DNA from 2 places in the Desulfonauticus sp. genome. Region 2 is predicted to be linked to the other one. Evidence: riboswitches for the same ligand, from Rfam matches in the RefSeq annotation. Region 2 holds a riboswitch; the other holds the start of a gene.
The links. A riboswitch is a leader RNA that binds a small molecule or an ion and turns the genes downstream of it on or off. The one in region 2 is predicted to bind cobalamin.

Region 1 (10,260 bases), on a different contig from region 2:
TGGTAAAAAAATATTCAAGGGTTTTACCAAGAGAAGATATCGAAGCAGCAGAACTAGTAGAAGGTGTCTTAAAAAAAGATGGTATTGAAATGTTAAGTGAGTCAAAAGTGGTTGAAGTAAAAAAAATAAAAAATGGCAAAAAAGTGGTCTCTGTCCAAAAGATTAAAGACAAGGAGAGGATAAACATAGAAACTGATGAAATCTTGGTAGCTACAGGAAGAGCTCCCAATGTAGAAGGCCTGAATCTAGATGTAGTAGGGGTAGAATACGATTTAAGAAAGGGAATAAAGGTTAATGACTTTCTTCAAACCACCAATAAAAACATCTATGCTGCAGGTGATTGTTGTTTGAAGTGGAAGTTTACCCATGCAGCAGAAGCAACAGCTCAGATTGTGGTTCAAAATGCCCTTTTTAAGGGAAGAAAACGCTTGAGTTCTCTTGTCATACCCTGGTGTACTTATACTGACCCTGAAGTGGCACATGTGGGAATGTATGAAGAAGAGGCCAAAAGCAAAGGTTTGGCTGTGGAATATTTTAAATTTGACCTGCATGAAAATGATCGTGCACAAACTGAAAGTGAAACCCTTGGCTTTGTAAAAGTAATGGTTAAAAAAGGAACAGACAAAATCCTGGGAGCAACTATCGTAGCAGCACACGCAGGTGAAATGATAAATGAACTTACTATCGCTATGACCTATAACCTGGGGCTTAGGAAACTTGCAAAGGTAATACATCCCTACCCAACTCAAAGTGAAGCCATAAAACGGATGGCAAGTCTTTACCAGAAAAGCAGACTCACCCCGCTGGTAGCAAAGATTTTAAAGTGGTGGCTTAAGTTTCAAAGAAGATGAGCTTCTCTGCTGAAAACCACAAAAACCTTATTATAATTTTTACTCGCTATCCTGTTCCTGGAAAAACAAAAACACGCCTAATTACCAAGCTGGGCCCTGCAGGTGCAGCCAATCTACAAAGAGTGATGACTTCCTTTGTAGTTTCTCAGGTAAAAAAAACAAACCTACCTTTTAAAATCAAGTACACTGGCGGGACAAAAAGGGAAATGCAGGAGTGGCTGGGAGAAGATATTGTATATTCTAAACAGGGTAAGGGAGACCTGGGTGAAAAAATAAAACAGGCCTTTGCCGAAGGTTTTAAAGAAGGATTTACAAACATTGTCTTAATAGGAAGTGATTGTCCCAACTTGCGAGCCAAATTGCTTAAAAAAGCCTTTAAACTGCTTGCTAAATACAACTGTGTAATTGGGCCTGCTAAAGACGGTGGTTATTATTTGCTTGGATTAAACCAACCTATTCCGGAACTATTTGAAAACATAGACTGGGGAACCGGAAAAGTACTAAAACAAACCCTAGCTAAAGTTAAAAACTACAAACTTCTGCAAACTTTAAGCGATGTAGATAAATTTGAAGATATACCTAAAAAAATCTCTGTAATTATCCCCACCTTAAATGAAGAAAAAAATATTGCCTGCCTTTTAAATCAGCTAAAAAATGGATTTAATGTGGAACCTGTTATTGTAGATGGAGGTAGCAAAGACAATACCCTAAGCATTGTAAGGCAAATGAAGTGTAAAGTTGTTGTTAGCCCCTCTGGCAGAGCCAAGCAGATGAATAAAGGAGCAGCAATAGCAAGTGGCGATATACTCTTTTTTGCCCATGCTGATTCTATCTTACCTGACAACTGGGATATCTGCATTCGGGAAACTATAGAAAAAAAACAACCCCTGCTTGGTTTTTTTAAGTTTAAAATAGCCGAAAACATTAAAGGAAAAGCACTTATTGAATTTGGCACAAATATCAGAGCCAACCTGCTAAAAAAGCCATATGGCGATCAGGGTTTTTTCCTTAAAAGAGATGATTTTTTTTAAACTGGGATGCTTTCCTGAGGTGCCAATCCTGGAAGACTTACTTTTTGTAAAAAAAGCTAAAAGCAGAGGTAAAATAGCCTGTGCAGATGAATATCTCTTAACATCAGGCAGAAGGTGGAAAAAATATGGAGTATGGAAAACCACCTACTTAAATCAATGCGTACTTTTAGCAGCTTTCTTAGGCTATGACCTTAAACAAATAAGAAAGGCTTACCTATCAGGCAAAAATCCTCTTTTTAACCTGTAGGATAAGCTAATAAATTTTTTATAAGCACAACACAAAAAATTTATACTCCAGCCCAGCCTCTCTTAATCAAATAATCAAAAGTTATCAGCTTTTATCTCTAGCTTACAAGTTCAAATTGTTTACGCAAAGTATATTCTGCCTGTTTTCCCTTATTCCACAGTTGAACAGGCCTATAATATCCCACCACTCTGGTATAAACTTCTGCCTCCTGTCCACATTTTGGACAGGTAAAATGCTCCCCTTCCAGATATCCATCCTGCTTGCATACAGAAAAGGTAGGAGTAATGGATAGATAAGGCAATTTAGTATTGGAAAGGGATTTAACAATAAACTTTCTTAAACTTTCTTTATCGTAAACAGCCTCGCCCAAATAAACATGAAAAACAGTGCCACCTGTATAAAGAGGTTGTAATTTATCCTGATGCTCTAAAGCTCTAAAGATATCAGTGGTATAATCAACTGGTAAATTGGTGGAATTGGTATAGTAAGGAACACCATTACCAGAAGTATAAATATTGGCATAAAGAGACTTATCTATTTTAGCCAATCTAAAACTAGTGCCTTCAGCAGGAGTAGCCTCCAGGTTATATAGATTTCCAGTTTCTTCTTGGAATTTTCTGGTAAGTTCTTGCAGATGTTTTAATACTCTTTGCATCAGATTTACGCCTTCTTCGGTTTCAATACCTTTGCCTAAAAGATTCATGCAGGCCTCGTGACCTCCCACCAGCCCAATGGTACTAAAGTGATTTTTATATCCCACCTTTAGATAACGCTTGGTAAAGGGAAACATGCCCTTTTCTAAGTTGTCTGCAATAAGTTTGCGTTTAAATTCCAAAGAATCCTTGGCCAATTCAGCATACTCGCTAATCAAATGCAAAAAGTCTTCTTCATTCTGGGCAAGATAAGCCAGTTTAGGCAAGTTCAGGGTCACAACCCCAATGGAGCCAGTCAAATCTCCTGCCCCAAAAAGCCCACCTGTTCTTTTGCGGAGTTCTCTTAAGTCCATCTGTAAGCGACAACACATGGAGCGCACATCCTCTGGTTTTAGGTCTGAGTTAATAAAATTCTGAAAATAAGGCGCCCCATATTTTCCGGTAAGTTTTAAAATCAATTCCCCCACTTCACTTTCCCAGGGAAAATCTCTGGTCACATTATAAGTGGGAATGGGAAAACTAAAAATTCTGCCGTGATAGTCTCCCTCCAGCATCACCTCTAAAAAGGCCCTGTTTATCCATTCCATTTCCTTTTCAAACTCAGCATAGGTCTTGTCCTGCAACTTGCCACCTATAATTACTGGTTCGCTGGCAATATGAGCAGGTGGAACCAGGTCAAAGGTCAAATTGGTAAAAGGAGATTGTCCTCCCCATCTGGAAGTGGTGTTTAAATTAAACACAAATTTTTGAATGGCCTGCTTTACTTCCTCATAGCTAAGTCCATCATAGGCAACAAAGGGAGCCAGATAGGTATCCACATTGTTAAAGGCCTGAGCCCCTGCCCACTCATTTTGCAAGGTACCCAAAAAATTAACCATTTGTCCCAGAGCAGAATCAAAGTGTCTGGCAGGGCCTGCTGAACACCTGCCTTCCAGGTTAAATCCTTCCAGGAGCAAGTCCCTTAAACTCCAACCAGCACAATAACCTGCCAAGCCAAAGGAAAGGTCATGAATATGAAAATAACCCAGGTTATGGGCTTCTCGAATTTCTTCAGGATATTTTTCCAGAGCGTATCTGGCCTGTACAGAGCCAGAAAGGTGCAGCATCAATCCCTGAAAAGAGTGAGACAGGTTGGCGTTTTCATTCACTCTCCAGTCTTTTTTTTCCAGATATTCATCTATGACCTGACACACATCCAGAAAACTCTTTTTTTGTTCCCTTATTTCTCTTCGTTTCTCTCGATATAAAATATATTTTTTAGCTACTTCATAGAGCCTGTTTTCCATTAAAACCAATTCCACCATATCCTGAACCTGTTCCTGGTCCACCACGGAAAATTCCTTGAGCTTGGCTTCTACCTTTAAGGCCAATCTTTTGGCCAAAAGAGGGTCTTTAATCTGATTGGCCTTTAAAGCTTTTAAAATGGCCTGGGCAATTCTATCTACAGACCAGGTTTCCAGTCTTCCGTCTCTTTTTTTTATCTGCTCTGGCATAATTTATTCCTCCCTTTGGGGTTTATGTACTCTTGTAAATGCAGGGTAAAATTTGGGGGTAAATATTCTCTGGTTAGTTCCATATCTTTCTCTGTTAACAAAGGCACCTTGGTTAAACGAAAATAAAATTTATGTGAATATTTTTGAGCTAACGCAAAGATAGAAGTAAAATTAGCTTCTACTTCTTCTACGCTTACCTTTTTACCTGTCAGGGCTGAATACTTTTCAAAAGGACCTTTTACATCTATGGCCAGTAAATCCACCAAGTCTAAAGCCAAAAGCTTCTCCAAAACCTGAGGTTTAAAACCATTGCTATCCACCTTTACCAGATACCCCAGGTTTTTTAACTCCCTACAAAGCTCTTCCAAATAAGGCAACAAAGTCACTTCCCCACCGGTTAAAACCACTCCCTCCAGCCACTTTTGGTCTTTTTTAAGTTTACTTACGACCTCTTCCCAGGCTAAAGCAGGTAAAAGGTGGCCTTCCTGGGCCAGTTGCCAGTTATGACAGGTAGGACAAGCAAAATTACAGCCAGAAAAAAATAAAACTGCACTGATTTTTCCAGGCCAATCAATTAAGCTAAAAGGCAAAAACCCCTTTAGCTCTGCCAGGTCACTCATGTTCAACCTTATAGTTTCAATATGTTTAACCAAGCTTTTCTCTAAATCCTCGTTTAGAGAAAAGTAAGACCATCTCCAGGCAGGTCTTCCGGCTCACCCCACAAGCTTGGCCTTCCCATCTCTACCTGTAGAGACAGTGGCTGGTAAACAAGCTTGCCTTTAGAGGGGCTCACGGCGGCGGGACCGCTCCTGATTTGCACAGGATTCCCTATTAAGCCTAAATTAGGCACCTGGAGCACCCGAGATTGGCTTTTCATAACTCAAATAAAAAAAATTACGCAAATAAAAAGTTGTCAACAAACCAGAGGGTTAAAGAAAAAAATTTTTTTCTAAATTATATCAAAAGATTAAAAAAAATCTTTTTCTAGCCCCGGAGATACCAGGCCTGGTTCCTCTATCGGTCCCAGAAAGGGTTTCATTTCCTTTTCTAACAAGACCTTGCGGCCTTGAATTTTCAATTTGCCCTCAGCCAGCCAGCTAAGGGCCTGGGGATAAATGCGATGCTCCCAGCGCAAGATTCTAGCTCCCAGGCTATCTCCATCGTCTTCAGGCAAGGCAGGAACCACAGCCTGAATAATAATGGGTCCATTATCCATCTTTTCATCTACAAAATGCACCGTACAGCCCGAAAGTTTTACGCCATAATCTGCAGCCTGTGCCTGGGCATGAAGCCCTGGAAAACTGGGAAGTAAGGCAGGATGAATATTTAAAATCCTGTGCGGAAAAGTAGAAACAAAAAGGGGAGAAAGGATGCGCATAAATCCAGCCAAAACCACCACCTCTGCACCCACTCCCCTAATAATCTTTATTAGTTCCTGTTCAAACCTTTCTCTACTTGGGTATTGCTGGTGCTCTACCACTTCGGTTTTTAAGTTATGTTTTTTAGCTCTTTCCAGACCATAGGCCTCAGGATTATTGGAAATAACCACCTTTATCCTGGCCTTTAACTTTTCTTCTTCTATTTTATCAATAATGGACTGAAGGTTGGAGCCACTGCCAGAAATAAGTACAGCCAGGGAAAGCATTTACTTTTCTCCTCTAAAAAAGGTCAAAATTGCTTCTAACAAACCATCAATGGTATACTCTTTAGCTTCTACCTGGGGAGTAAAACCAAACTTTTTTAAGGTATTGGAAGTAATGGGACCAATGGAAGCGAAATTTAGCTTTGCTAATTCTTCTCTGGATACCTCATCTCCTATTAAATGAAAAAAGTTTTCCACTGTAGAAGAACTGGTAAAAGTAACCAGGTCCATTTCTCCCTCTTTTATCCAGCTTAAAAGCTCTTCTTTTTTTCCCTGTCCCAGCCTGGTTTCATATACAGGCAAAATATCCACCCGGGCTCCAGCCTTATTTAACTCTTCAGGCAACACTTCTCTGGCCTTTTTAGCTCTGGGGATTAAAACCCTTTTGCCCTTAATTCCCAGCTTTAAAAGACCAGCAACCACCTCTTCAGCCACATATTTGGGAGGTACAAAATCAGGATAAATACCTACTTTTTGGAGTTCCTGGGCAGTGGCTGGACCAATAGCTGCCACCAAAAGTCCACCCAGGCTGCGGGCATCCATATTGGCTTTTCTAAGTTCTTGCCAGAAATACTTCACTCCATTTACAGAAGTAAAAATAAGCCAGTCATAAAACTCTAAATTGGCCAAAGCTTGGTGCAACAGACTATAATCAGAGAGGGGAACCACCTCAATGGTTGGGCATTCCAGCACACACGCCCCTAAAGCAGCTAGCTTTTGCTTAAATCCACTAGCCTGCTGCCTGGCTCGCGTAACCACAACCTTTTTACCCAACAGAGGTCTTTTCTCAAACCAATCCAGAGTATTTTTTAAAGTCACCACCTCTCCAACCACAATCAAAGAAGGAGCTTTAAACCCCTTTTCCTTGGCCTCTTGAGCCACTTTTTCCAGAGTGGAAACCAAACTACGCTGTTTGCAGGTAGTACCCCAGTGGACCAGGGCGACAGGCATATCTTTAGACATCCCGGCCTGTTGTAGATTGCTGGCTATCGAAGGTAGATTTTTTACGCCCATAAAAAAGACCAGGGTACTTTTACTTTCCACCAGGGCCTTCCAGTTGATTGCACTTTCGGGCTTTTTGGGATCTTCATGCCCGGTAATAAAAGAAACCGAAGAGGCAAAGCGCCTGTGAGTAAGAGGAATTCCAGCATAGGCAGGTGCAGCCACGGCTGAAGTTACGCCAGGCACCACTTCAAATTCAATGCCTGCTTCCACCAGTTCTTCTGCTTCTTCTCCACCCCGGCCAAATACATAAGGGTCTCCTCCCTTTAACCTGGCTACAACCTTACCTTCTCTGGCTTTTTCTACCAAAAGCTCATTTATCTTTTCCTGGGGTAAAGTGTGATCTCCCCCCTTTTTACCCACATAAATAATTTCTGCCTGAGGACAAAAATTTAAAAACTCCTCATTGGCCAGATAGTCATAAACCACCACCTGAGCCTGCTCTAAAATCTCCTTGCCCCTTAAGGTGAGCAAACCAGGGTCCCCGGGACCTGCACCAATTAAATATACCTTTCCTTTACTCATACCCCATCCTTAGACAATACTTTTAAGCCTGTTATAAAGCTTTTCTATCTTTTCCCTTTTTTCCTTATACTCAGCTTGTTTTGTTTTTTCCTTTTCCACCACTTGTTGTGGGGCTTTATTTAAAAAACCAGGATTGTTTAATTTCTTCTCTATTATGGTCAGTTCCTTATCAATCTTGGCAAACTCTTTTTCCAGGCGAGAAAGCTCAGCCTCAATATCCACCAACCCCTTTACTGGGACGAAAAATTCATACCCTTTAGCCACAAATCCTGCACACCCCTCAGGCTCTTTTAAGTCGCTCTCCACCTGCATATCTTCCAGTCTGGCCAAAAAGGTAATGAGCTCTCTATGAACTTCTAAAAATTCTCTGTCTTTGGGTTCAGCAACTCTGCCCAGTAATTTTACCTTTGTACCCAGGGAAATACCCAGTTCTGCCTTAATATTTCTCACTCCAGAAATAACTTCCTGCAAAAACTGCATTTCTTCTACTACCTTAGGCTTTATACATTCAGGCCTAAAGGGAGGATAGGGCAATTTTGAAAGGTTCTCTTCTTTTACTCCAGGCAAATAGGTCCAGACCTCTTGGGTTACAAAGGGAATAATGGGATGCAGTAAAACAAGAGTTTCTCCCAGGACCTGGCGCAAACAGGTTTTGGCCATTAGTTTAGCTTCCTTATCCTCTCCATACAGTACTGGTTTTATAAGTTCCAAATACCAGTCACAAAATTCATGCCAGACAAATTGATACAATACCTGGGCTGCTTCGTTAAAATTATAGCTTTCAATGGCAGATTTTACTTTTTCCTTAACCTCTTCTAAGCGATGTAAAATCCATTCATGCACTAATCCCTTTACATTTTCCAACTCACATTCAAAACAATTTTCATCTAAATTCATTAAAGCAAATCTAGAAGCATTCCAGATTTTATTGATAAAGTGTTTATAGCCTTCAATACGCTCTTCACTGAGTTTTATATCTCTGCCCATGGCAGCAAAGGCAGTGAGAGTAAACCTCAAGGCATCTGTTCCATACTTATCAATCATAATCAGAGGATCAATTACATTGCCCTTGGACTTGCTCATCTTTTGTCCCTGGGCATCTCGAACCAAAGCATGAATATAAACATCCTTAAAGGGCACATCCTGCATAAAATGCAGGCCCATCATCATCATACGCGCTACCCAGAAAAACAAAATATCAAACCCGGTAACCAGCACAGAAGTGGGATAAAACACTTCCAGTTCTTTGGTCTTATCTGGCCAGCCCAGGGTAGAAAAGGGCCAGAGAGCAGAAGAAAACCAGGTGTCCAAAACATCTTCTTCTTGCTTTAAGTTAGCACTTCCACACCCAGGGCACTGAGTTAAATCCTCACGGGAAACACTTAATTCCCCACACTCCTCACAGGTCCAGGCAGGAATGCGATGTCCCCACCAGATTTGTCTGGAAATACACCAGTCCCGAATATTGTCTAACCATTCAAAATAGGTTTTGGTCCAGTGTTCAGGGAAAATTTTGGTCTCACCTTGAGCCACAGCCTCTCTTGCTCTTTTGGCCAGGTCCTTTACCTTCACAAACCACTGCTTGGAAACATAAGGTTCAATCACAGTATGGCAACGATAACAGTGTCCCACACTGTGCCTATGTTTTTCTTGCTCTAGCAAATACCCCTGCTCAGCCAAACGCTCCAGGATTTTTTTCCTGCACTCAAACCTATCTAAACCAGCAAACTCTCCAGCTTCTGAAGTCATCTTGCCCCAGTCATCAATCACCTTTACCAAAGGCAAATTGTGTTTACGTCCCAGTTCAAAGTCATTCACATCATGGGCAGGAGTTACCTTTAAGCAGCCAGTACCAAACTCCCTGTCCACATATTCGTCTGCAATAATTGGAATTTTTCTACCCACCAAAGGCAAAATCACCTTTTTGCCTATCAGGTGTTTATAGCGCTCGTCTTCTGGATGTACAGCCACAGCTGTATCTCCCAGCATGGTTTCAGGTCTGGTAGTAGCAACCACTACTTCTCCAGAACCATCCTCCAGAGGGTAGCGTAAATGATAAAGACCGCCATCAATATCTTCATGCTCCACTTCCAGATCAGCTAGAGCTGTATGGCATCTGGGGCACCAGTTAATAATGTAATCACCTTGATAAATAAGCCCTTCTTCATAAAGGCGGACAAAAACTTCTCGCACTGCTCTGGACAGACCTTCGTCCATGGTAAAGCGAAGCCTGGTCCAATCTACAGAAGCACCTAATTTTTTTACCTGGTTTAAAATTTTATTGCCATATTCCTCTTTCCACTGCCAAACTCTTTCTACAAACTTTTCTCTGCCCAGGTCATCTCTGGTTTTGCCCTCTTGAGCCAGTTGCCTTTCTACCACATTCTGGGTGGCAATACCTGCATGGTCAGTACCAGGTACCCACAAAACATCGTAGCCCAATTGGCGATGAAAACGGCATAAAATGTCCTGCAAGGTGATATTAAGGGCATGCCCCATATGTAAGGTACCTGTAACATTAGGGGGAGGAATCACTATAGAATAAGGTCTTTTGACCTTTTCCACTTCTGGAGTGAAGGTTTTATTTTCTTCCCAATAACTAATCCACTTGTCCTCTATGTCCTTGGGTTCATAACCTTTTGCCAATTCTTTTACTGCCATCTACCCTCTCCTAAGTGAAGTTTCTGCTTTGCCAAATTGCTTCTTTGGTTATTGTGCCTTGCCTAAAAAATCAAGTTATTAACCAATAAAAAACTTATCAGTCCAGGCTTAATGCTTGCTTTTTTAACAGTCCTCTTTAAAGTAAGTCCTATGCA
Region 2 (10,260 bases):
CTCCAGTTTTTTCTAACTGATACAAGCGATGAACTCCTGTGGTGGTTTCTTCAGAAACTCCCCTGATGTTTTTAGCAATGCGTGTCCATTTTTCTGGGTCTTTTTTTAAGCTGTGTTTTAATCTTTCTACCAGAACCTGCATGTCCTTGTGCTCAAAGGTTTGTTCCAGAAAGGAAGGATCTTTTTCTGCTTTTACTCCCAGATGGATAAATAGAGTGGCATCCCCTCCGTCATCTACAATAAGGTCAGGACCAGAGCCATCAGGCCAGGTCAGGGCTTGTTCTGTACACCACCAGTATTCTTCAATGGTTTCCCCTTTCCAGGCAAAGACCTTGGCCAGGCCAGCTTTAACCACTGCAGCTGCAGCCTGGTCCTGGGTGGAAAAGATATTACAGGAAGCCCAGCGGATATCTGCGCCTAGTTTGTGAAGGGTCTGGATAAGCATGGCAGTTTGAATGGTCATGTGCAAACTGCCCATGATTTTTAAGCCCTTTAAGGGCTTTTCTTCCCCATACTTTTCTTGCAAAGCCATAAGACCTGGCATTTCATTTTCAGACAGGGCCATTTCCTTTAACCCCAAATCAGCCAGGGACATATCTTTAACTTTGTATTCAAGCTCTGGTTGTAATTCTAAAAACATATATTCCTCCTCTAACAATCTATAAAAAGAGGTTTAACCTCAAAGGATGGGTTTTAGCAAGTTTTTAAGCTTATAAAAAAATTGCCCTTTTCTCTTTTTTTAGTTTACTTGATAATTAATTGCTAAATGATTAAGAAAATAGACTAGGAAAAACACAATATAAATAAGGGAGTAAAAACAATGAAAATAAGTTGCCCTAATTGTGGTTTTAGTCGGGATGTGCCTGAGGAAAAAATACCTCCCAGGGCAACCCGGGCTACCTGCCCTAAGTGTGCCCATAAATTTGAATTTAGAAAAGCAGAGCCTGCCCCGTCTTTTATTCCTAGTTTTAGTCAGGAAGAAGAAGTAAAAAGGGAGCCAGAAATAACACCTACACCTGTAGAAGAAGAGCCCACTCAAGAGGTTTTAGCAGAATCTGCTCTGGAGGAAAAAGAGAAAAAGGAAAAGCCCCAGGCAGAAGGTTTGTGGGAAAAGTTAGAAGGTCTAAAACCAGAAGAAGACCCTCAAGTCTTATCTGAAGAAAAGGTTGAAAAAGAGCAAAAAACCGACCCAAAAGAAGAGATTCCCTGGGAGCATCTGGAAAATTATGGTTTTTTTCCTGGGCTTTTTTTGACCTTAAAGAAAACTTTGTTTTCTCCTGGAAAGTTCTTTAGTCAAATGGAGTTTAATGGCTTTGGTAAGCCCTTAGTTTATTATCTTTTGCTAGCTGAAGTCCAGGCAATTTTTACTTTTTTGTGGGAAATGCTGGGCATATTCCCGCACTTACAACAGGAAAACGCTCAGCTAGGTGGGCTTGTGGGCCTTTCAGCCATGGGTTTTGGCTCTTTACTAATACTTATTTTTTATCCCTTGCTCTTGACAGGAGCTCTTTTTTTGGCAGCCGGGCTTAATCATCTTTTTTTGAGTATTTTTCGGGCCGGGAATAAAGGTTTTGAAGGTACTTTTAGAGCCATAAGTTATGCCAGTTCACCTTTGATTTTGGGCATTATTCCTGGGATTGGCCAGTTTGTAGGTGCCCTTTGGTCCATGGTGTTGAGTATAATAGCTTATAAAAAGGTACATGAGACCACTTATACCCGGGTAATTTTGGCTTTACTCCTGACTCCTTTTATTTTAGGGCTAAGTCTCTTTTTGGTGTTTAAGTTCTTGGTTTAGAGAGTGTTAAATTATGTTTAAAAAATTAAGGGCTTTTTGGCGACAGATTAAACTTCAGCAAAGGTTGAAAGCAGAATTAAAGCCAGCCTATTTTCATAAAACTACAGAAGAAATATTGTATCTGACCAGATTGGCAGAGCAAATTTTACCTCCTGATGAAAAGTTTAAATCCAGAATTGTAAAAATTCGCCTGGAGATGTTAAAGCTTAAAAAGTTAATTGCTGAAGATGAATTTGATAAATTGCCTTTAAAAACCAGACAAGAATTGAGAAAAAGCTTAGAGCTTTCTAAGCACCAATTGGAAGAAAGCCTTGGTTTTGTAAAACCACCTACAAAAATTATTCAATAGAAAAAGAGGTTGTTATGATAGGTATTTCCAAGCTTTATTGTGATAATATTGAGCCTTCAGATGCCTTGCGTTATGGCAGGCATTCTAAAAAATTACCTTCCCATTTGCTCCAATTTTCCAAAGACAAAAAACCGGTAGTAGTCTGGAATATGACCAAAAGGTGTAACTTGCGTTGCGTGCATTGTTATGCCCAGGCAGTAAGTGAAGAAGGAGTAGATGAAATTTCTACCACCAGGGCCAAAGAGATTATTGATGATCTGGCCAGTTATGGCGCCCCTGTACTGTTATTTAGTGGTGGAGAGCCCTTGGTGCGAAAGGATTTGGTAGAGCTTGCCCATTATGCTGTATCCAAGGGCATGCGTGCAGTTATTTCCACCAATGGCACTCTTATTACCAGGGAAAAGGCCAAGGAGTTAAAAGAGGTAGGGCTTTCTTATGTGGGGATTTCCCTGGATGGGGGAGAAGAGGTGCACGACCGCTTTCGCAAAGTACCTGGCTCCTTTCAAAAGGCCATGGAAGGCGTAGAAAACTGTCAAAAAGAAGGTTTAAAGGTAGGATTGCGTTTTACCATCAATAAGAGAAATGTAGAGGAAGTTCCCAAGATATTTAAGATTTTAGAGGAAAGGGAAATTCCCCGGGTATGTTTTTATCATTTAGTCTATTCTGGTCGAGGCTCAGAGTTGATTAAAGAGGATTTGGATCATGCTGAGACCAGGAAAGTGGTAGATTTGATTATGGACTTGACCCAGGAACTCTTTGCCAGGGGCAAGAAAAAAGAAGTTTTGACTGTAGATAATCACGCTGATGGCCCTTATGTTTACTTAAGGTTGTTAAAAGAAAATCCCGCCAGGGCAGCAGAGGTGTACGAGCTTTTGCAGTTTAACGAAGGCAATAATTCTGGAAGAGGAATAGGTTGTATTTCCTGGGATGGAAGCGTTCACGCAGATCAGTTCTGGCGTAATCACACCTTTGGCAATGTCCTGGAAAGGCCTTTTTCTGAAATCTGGGAAGATCCCAGGATTGAACTGTTGCAAAAGTTAAAAAACAAAAAGGCTTATGTAAAAGGTAGATGTGCTAAGTGTAAGTATTTAAACATCTGTGCAGGTAATTTCAGGGCTAGAGCTGAAGCCTATTATGGCGATATCTGGGCTCCAGACCCTGCCTGCTATCTCACAGATGAGGAAATAGGCTTAAAATAAGGTTCTTTAACTTTTTCTGGTGCCTAACTCAGGCTTAATAGGGAATCCTGTGCAAATCAGGAGCGGTCCCGCCGCCGTGAGCCCTAAGAAAACCTAAACTTCCTGGTGTGCCACTGCCTAAAAAGGTGGGAAGGCCGAAGTTTAGGGGGGTGAGCCGGAAGACCTGCCAGAAAAAGTCTGGACCGTTTGGGTAACGGGGGCTTTACCCAAACGCGTGTCTTTTTTTGGCTAGCCCCAAAAAATTGAAGGGGGTTTGTTATGTCCTATTCTTTCTCCTTTATTTTCAGCCTTTTTTTTCTTTTTTTTAGTCTTTTTTCTGGCCAGACCCTGGCTCAAACCGCAAAGCAGGGGATTTTGTTGGTAACTTTTGGTTCTTCTTATCAGCAAGCGGAAAAGGCTTATGAGCTTATTGACCAGAAGGTTAAAAAAGCCTTTCCCAGAACGCCTGTTTACTGGGCTTATACTTCTAAAAAAATAAGAAACAAACTGGCTAAAGAAGGGAAGCAGATTGATTCTCCTCCCCTGGCTTTGGCCAAAATGTTGGAGCAGGGGTTTAGTGAAGTGGTAGTGCAGTCTTTGCATGTAATTCCTGGAGAAGAATTTGACTATCTTAAGCAGGTAGTAAATAGTTTTGCCCATTTACCCAAGGGGTTTAAAAAGATTAGCCTGGGTAAACCCCTTCTTTATTCCAGTAAGGATGTGAAAGAAGTGGTAAAAAAACTTTATCCTGTTTTACCAAAGTTAAATAAAGAAGAAGCCTTTTTATTTATGGGGCATGGTACTGAACATCCTGCAGATGTATATTATGCAGGCCTTAATTACTGGTTGCAAAATAAAGATAAGAGGTTGTTTTTAGCTACTGTAGAAGGTAGCATAGAGCTAGAAGATATTTTACCTGACTTGCGCAAGAACAAAATTAAAAGAATTTATTTAATGCCTTTTATGAGTGTGGCTGGAGACCATGCCCACAATGATTTAGCTGGAAAAGAAGAAGACTCCTGGGCAAGCACACTAACTAAACTTGGCTTTGAGTGTGTACCCTATTTAAAAGGCTTGGGAGAAATAGAAAGTGTAGTAGATATCTGGGTCAAGCATCTGCAACAAGCTTATAAGGAATTGGATAATTGAAATCTTTTCAGGTAAAAAAAGGACATTTTTATGCCCTGGGAGTAGGTCCAGGAAGTGCGGACTTACTTACCTTGCGAGCAGTAAAGGTTTTACAGGAGGCAGAGGTTATTTTTTGCCCTGCCTCTTTAAAAAAACAAGAAAGCTTGGCCCTAAAGATAATTTCTCCCTATGTGCAGGAGCAGCAAATCAGAGTGGTCTCTTATCCTATGCAGAAAAATTCCAGCCAGACCTGGGCCCACTGGCAAAAAATAGCCACAGAGATTGTGAAGTTGTGTGAGCAAGACAAAGTGGTAGCCCAGGTTACCCTGGGAGACCCTCTTTTTTATAGCACCAGTTGTTATTTGTTGAGCTTATTACAACCTCTTTTAAAGAAAAAGATTCATGTAGTTCCAGGCATTACAGCCTTTCAGGCAGCTTCAGCCAGGTTTAATCTGCCCCTTAGTTTGCAGGAAGACAGCTTTCTTTTACTGCCTGGAAGTGATGTAAAAAGGCTGGAAAAGGCCTTAACCTGCTGTGAGACGCTGGTTATTTACAAGGCTGGAAAAAACTTAAAGTCTATTTTAGACTTACTGGAAAAAAAAGGATTGTTGGCTGACACCTATCTGGTTGCTTATGTGGAGCAGGAAGAAGAATATCTTGTTCACCAGCCAAGCCCGGATATAAAACTTCCCGGTTATCTGGTAACCATTATTGTCAAACTCGGACATAAACCCTGGACTGAAAGTGAGAACAGGACTTAGTACAGGCACCTATGCTGCAGCCCTGGCCAAGGCCAGCGTGTGTTTGCTTTTGGGTAAGGCTAAAAGACTCAAAAGCATCTGGGTCTTGTTGCCAGATAAAAGATGGGTAAGAGTGGTGCTTACCAAAGCAAGACTTCTCTCTAGCCATAAGGCTGTGGCCTGGGCCAAAAAGGATGCTGGTGATGACCCTGATGTCACCCATAAAATGACTTTAGGTTGTTTGGCTTTGCTTCGAGAAGACAAGCAAATTGTGTTTAAAAGAGGCAAAGGGATTGGAGTGATAACCAGGCCAGGTTTACCTTTACCCATAGGAGAAGTGGCCATAAATCCCAGTGTAAGAAGGTTGATTGCAAAAAACCTGCACAACCTTTCTACTGCAGGAGTGGAGCTTACTTTTATGGCGCCTTTGGGAGAAAGGATAGCTTTAAAAACCTTTAATCCCCGCCTGGGTATTAAAGGAGGAATTTCCCTTTTAGGTACCACGGGCAGAGTAAGGCCCTTTTCTAAAGAAGCTATTAGAAAAACTATTGAACTTCATTTAAATTCCTTACTTGCCCAAAAAATAAATCCTCTGGTTTTGGTGGCTGGCAATTTGGGGAAAAAAGCAGCTTTAAAACTTGAATTTTCTGCAGAGCATATCGTAGAAGTAGGTAATGATTGGCAGACAGCCTTTTCCTTTTTAGAGGAAAAAGAGGTAAAAGACTTGGTTATTCTAAGCCATCCAGGAAAACTCTTGAAATTTTTAAGTAAAGAATTTTACACCCACAGCAAATACTCTTCTTCTGCCTTAAAAGCTCTTGCCAGTTATGGCTTTAATCCAGATAGTTTTAACACTGTAGAGGATTTTTTTCTGACTTTAGATAATCCGGATATTATTCATAAAATGTTAAAGGATGTAAAAAAGTCAATTCTGGATAATTTTAATCTCATGGTTAATAGCTTAAGGGTTTACTTTATAAATTACAAGAGTGAAATTATCGCTTATGCCTAAGCTTAGTATTATTGGCTGTGGTCCAGGAAATCCTTCTTATTTATTACCTGTAGCCAGAGAAAAGGCCCTGGAGCAGGATTTGCTTGTTGGCAAAAAGATGTTTTTGGATTTTTTCCCTGAATTTAAAGGAATAAAAAGAGAACTTTCCTCATCTTTACAGAAAGAAATAGGCTTTTTAAAGCAGGAAATACACAAAGTAAAGGTGGGATTACTGGTAAGTGGCTCTCCCTTGCAGTTTAGTTTGGCCCGGCTGGTCTTAAAAGAAGTTGGCCGTAAAAATTGTGTAATTATTCCAGGTATAAGTGTGGTTGAAGTGGCTTTAGCCAGACTGGGGCTGGATAGAGAAAAATTGTTTGTAAGCAGTTTTCACGGCCGAAGGCCTTTGTTGAAGCCAGAGGACCTTTTATCCTTTGAGCACTGGGTATTTTTTCTGGATAGGGATTTGAGCTGGCTTAAAGAACAGGAATTTTTATTTTCCCTGGGTAAGTTTTTTTATCTAGAAAACTTAACCTTGCCTGAAGAAAGGGTGTTAGCCTTAAAGGGCAGTGAAAATTTACCTCAAGTTAAGGGCCCAGCCCTTTTGGTAGGAAGTAAATGGCTATAGCTTATATTACCTTTTCCAGGGAAGGATACTCTTTGGCCGAGAGGTTAAAGGAAGAACTGGGGGGAAGTATCTATTTTCATGAAAGTATAGGCGCTAAAGAAGGTATCTCTTTTCCTAAAGTAGGAGAAGTTATCCCAGAGATTTGGAGAGCTTATTCCAGGATAGTTTTTTTAGGGGCTAGTGGGATTGCAGTGCGAAGTATTGCCCCTTTACTCGTTCATAAAACTGTGGACCCTGCAGTGGTAGTGGCAGATATTGGGGGCAGGTTTGTTTTTAGTTTGCTTTCCGGACACGAAGGTGGAGCCAACCTGCTGGCTTATGCAGTGGCCAATGTTTTAGGTGCCCTTCCTGTTATCACCACTGCTTCAGAAGCTCGTAAGGATATTGTGGTCGGCCTGGGCTGTAGAAAAGGGGTGAGTCTAGAAGACTTAAAGGAGGCCTTACTTAGGGCTTTGGCCAAGGTAGAGGTGGATATTACTAGAGTAAGGCACATTGCTACCCTAGAAGTAAAAAAAGGCGAGCCAGGCTTATTAGCCCTTTCCCGGGAGCTAAAGATTCCCTTACTTTTTTTGAAAAAGGAAAGGATACTGACCTCTCCCTATGTTTTGCCAGGTTCTTCCTTTGTCTTAAAGAAGGTGGGTGTACCTGCTGTGGCTGAACCAGCCTGCCTTTTAGCCAGTCATCAGCCCAAACTTATTTTAAGGAGAATGGTATGGAAAAATACCACCATTGCCCTGGCTCAGGAGCAGTTTTTGTCCTGGGAATAGGGCCTGGGGATAAAAAATATAGAACGCTTTATGCTGAAGAAATTTTGAGTAAATGTCAGGCTCTGGTGGGTTATCACAAGTATCTGGAGCTGGTAAGAGACCATTTTGAGCACAAACAAATCTTTTCTTCAGGCATGGGCCAGGAGATTTTAAGGGTGGAAAAGGCCCTGGAATTGGCAGAAGAAGGCTTAATTGTGGGAGTTGTGTCCTCAGGTGACCCTGGCATTTATGGAATGGCTGGCCTGGTTTTAGAATTAATGCAGAAAAGAGAAAAGTTTTTGCCTGTGGAAATCATTCCCGGAGTAAGTGCCGGGCAATATCTGGCAGCTAAAGTGGGTGCTCCTCTTATGCTGGACTTTGCCTGTGTGAGTTTAAGTGATTTGCTTATTGCCTGGGAAAAGATAGAAGGCAGGCTTTTGGCCCTGGCCCAGTCTGACCTGGTTACGGTGCTTTATAATCCCAGGAGTAAAAAAAGGACCTGGCAGCTAAAAAGAGCTAAAGAAATTTTTTTACGCTTTCGTCCTCCCCATACCTGGGTGGCGATAGGAAAAAATCTTAGCCTGGATAGGGAAAAGTTTATTTTAACCACTTTAAAGGATTTGAATTTAGAAGTGGTGGACATGCGTACCACTTTGATTATTGGTAATGACACCACCCAAAAGCTAGGTGATTTTTTGGTCAGTTTACGGGGATATGCCCGGAAAATGACTTAAGTTTTTTCCAGAACTAAAATTACCTCTAAATGATAGGTTTGGGGAAACATGTCCAAAAATTCCAGATAAGTAAGGTTAAAACCCTGTTTCCAGAAAGGTTTTAAGTCCCTTAAAGTATTTACTATATCGCAAGAAATCCAGACTATTTTTTTTAATCCAGAGAGATGGGCAATATTGTGCAGGTTGGGAGCTCCACTTCGGGGCGGGTCAATGATAACTGCCTCTGGTTTAAACCTGCTTACTGGTTCCAGGTCTTTATTTAGATTGGCCCGGGCTAGCGTTAGTTTTAACTGGTTAAACTGAGCAGTATATTTGGCTAACTCCAGGCTTTTGGGGTTTTCCTCCACCAGGAGCACTTTTTTCCCCAGATAGGCCAAAGCCAAGGCAAAGTTGCCCATTCCTCCGTAAAGGTCAGCTATCCTTTCTTCCTCTTTTAAAAGCGTACACGCCCGTTCTATGAGCAGGTTGTTGAGCCTAAAATTGGCCTGAAAGAAGGTATTGGCAGAGAGAAAATAGGTTAGGGGCAAGTTTTTTAAGGGAAAGCTTAAAAGTTCCTCATCTCCTTCTATACTGGTTTTTCCCTGCGGTGAACTGGCCACTACATAGGAACCCTTAGATTTGTTTTGGACCAGATTTTTAAGGTTGTGGCCCAGGGTTTTATCCAAAAGCAGGCAATCCTGAATGGGAAAGGTTTTATGGGAATTTAACTGATAGTAGCAGGGCTTTCCTTTGTGGACAAAGACCTCTCCTCTGTAGCGATATCTCCAGTTTTTGGGAGAAGGAGTGATTAAAAAATCTATTTTTTGTTTTAAGCCTCTTTGTAAGGCGTCTTCTAAGATTTGCTTTTTAAAAATCAGTCCATCCTGGGCGCGTACATGCCCAAAAGTACAACCGCCACAAACTGGAGAATGGGGACAGGGATGTTTTCTACGCCAGGGGGAAAATAGGACTTTTTGGCAGGTGGCTAAACAAAAATCCTTTTTTTCTTTATAGATTTCAACGAGTACTTGTTCCTGGGGGAAGCAGGGCGGAGAAATAAGGATAATTTTTTCTTCTTTGGTTTTAGCTAAGGCTTTACCCCGCCAAACAAGCTTTTCTACAGTTACTTCCAAGGGCATTTACTTAAGAGGGGTAAAGATAACGATCCCAAATAATTTTACCTCTACTTTTTTTGTACTTTCTAAGCAAAACATAAATCGCTCCTGCTCCCCCATGACATGGTAGAGCTGAACAGAAGGCTAAAACTATCCGTTTAAGTGGCTCTCTGGTAAGCCAGGATTGTACTTCTCTTTTGAGCACCCCCAGGCCCAAAGGAGAGTTAATTCCTCTGCCGGTAATAATTAATAAACAGCGTTTGTTTTGTAAATAGTTGTCTCGCACAAATTCTAAAAAGGTTATCTTGGCATCATCTACTGTAAAGCCATGTAAATCCAGAGTGGCCTCTATACTAAACTCGCCTCTTTTTAACTTGTTTAGAACCTTTTGATTAACCCCTTTAACAGAACCTTGCAAATATTCATCAGTATATTCCACCAGAAATTCAAAATTACCTGTAAAAAACTGTTCCCATTCTTTGGGCTCTTGTACTTTGACCTTACTTTTTTTGGGTAAGGTTATTTCTGGTCCTTTTTGTTTTAAAGGCTCTACATCAGCCATGGCCTGCCAAAAAAGCTCTAAGTCCTCCTCCTTTTTGGGCGCAGGCTTTATTTTAGGTTTTTCCCTTTTTTCAGGAAACTTTTCCTTGGGAAGTTTCTTAAAGGGGTTGTGCATGGCTAGATAATTACCAGTCTTTTGATGATGTTTAAGACTTCTTCTGCCTCATCTACCACAAAAAAGATATCAAAATCCTGCTCCTTAATAAATTTTTTGGGCAAGAGCTTGTTTTTAAACCAGTCCAGTAAGGGAGACCAAAAATCTTTGCCCACCAAAATGATGGGAAAGGGTTTTATTCTTCTGGTTTGAGTAAGGACCAGG

Region 1: it holds a riboswitch for cobalamin, as region 2 does, so the genes downstream of both, ACTCIM_RS06030 (anaerobic ribonucleoside-triphosphate reductase activating protein) here and ACTCIM_RS02420 (sirohydrochlorin cobaltochelatase) in region 2, are expected to answer to the same signal.

The regions. Positions count from the first base shown of each region.
Region 1 is NZ_JBSRHE010000007.1:41,657-51,916, forward strand. It holds gene ACTCIM_RS06010 (mercuric reductase) at 1-851, shown strand, start outside; gene ACTCIM_RS06015 (TIGR04282 family arsenosugar biosynthesis glycosyltransferase) at 848-1,882, shown strand; gene ACTCIM_RS06020 (glycosyltransferase family protein) at 1,902-2,129, shown strand; gene ACTCIM_RS06025 (ribonucleoside triphosphate reductase) at 2,227-4,275, opposite strand; gene ACTCIM_RS06030 (anaerobic ribonucleoside-triphosphate reductase activating protein) at 4,260-4,895, opposite strand; cobalamin riboswitch at 4,957-5,144, opposite strand; gene purN (phosphoribosylglycinamide formyltransferase) at 5,243-5,920, opposite strand; gene cobA (uroporphyrinogen-III C-methyltransferase) at 5,921-7,444, opposite strand; gene ACTCIM_RS06045 (valine--tRNA ligase) at 7,454-10,105, opposite strand; gene ACTCIM_RS06050 (BPL-N domain-containing protein) at 10,256-10,260, shown strand, end outside.
Region 2 is NZ_JBSRHE010000003.1:32,531-42,790, reverse strand. It holds gene ahcY (adenosylhomocysteinase) at 1-640, opposite strand, end outside; gene ACTCIM_RS02435 (YIP1 family protein) at 821-1,795, shown strand; gene ACTCIM_RS02430 (hypothetical protein) at 1,809-2,144, shown strand; gene ahbC (12,18-didecarboxysiroheme deacetylase) at 2,159-3,343, shown strand; cobalamin riboswitch at 3,344-3,528, shown strand; gene ACTCIM_RS02420 (sirohydrochlorin cobaltochelatase) at 3,602-4,471, shown strand; gene cobI (precorrin-2 C(20)-methyltransferase) at 4,468-5,211, shown strand; gene cbiD (cobalt-precorrin-5B (C(1))-methyltransferase CbiD) at 5,195-6,202, shown strand; gene ACTCIM_RS02405 (cobalt-precorrin-7 (C(5))-methyltransferase) at 6,195-6,806, shown strand; gene ACTCIM_RS02400 (cobalt-precorrin 5A hydrolase) at 6,797-7,573, shown strand; gene cobJ (precorrin-3B C(17)-methyltransferase) at 7,519-8,286, shown strand; gene ACTCIM_RS02390 (class I SAM-dependent RNA methyltransferase) at 8,283-9,404, opposite strand; gene ACTCIM_RS02385 (Smr/MutS family protein) at 9,409-10,056, opposite strand; gene ACTCIM_RS02380 (LOG family protein) at 10,059-10,260, opposite strand, start outside.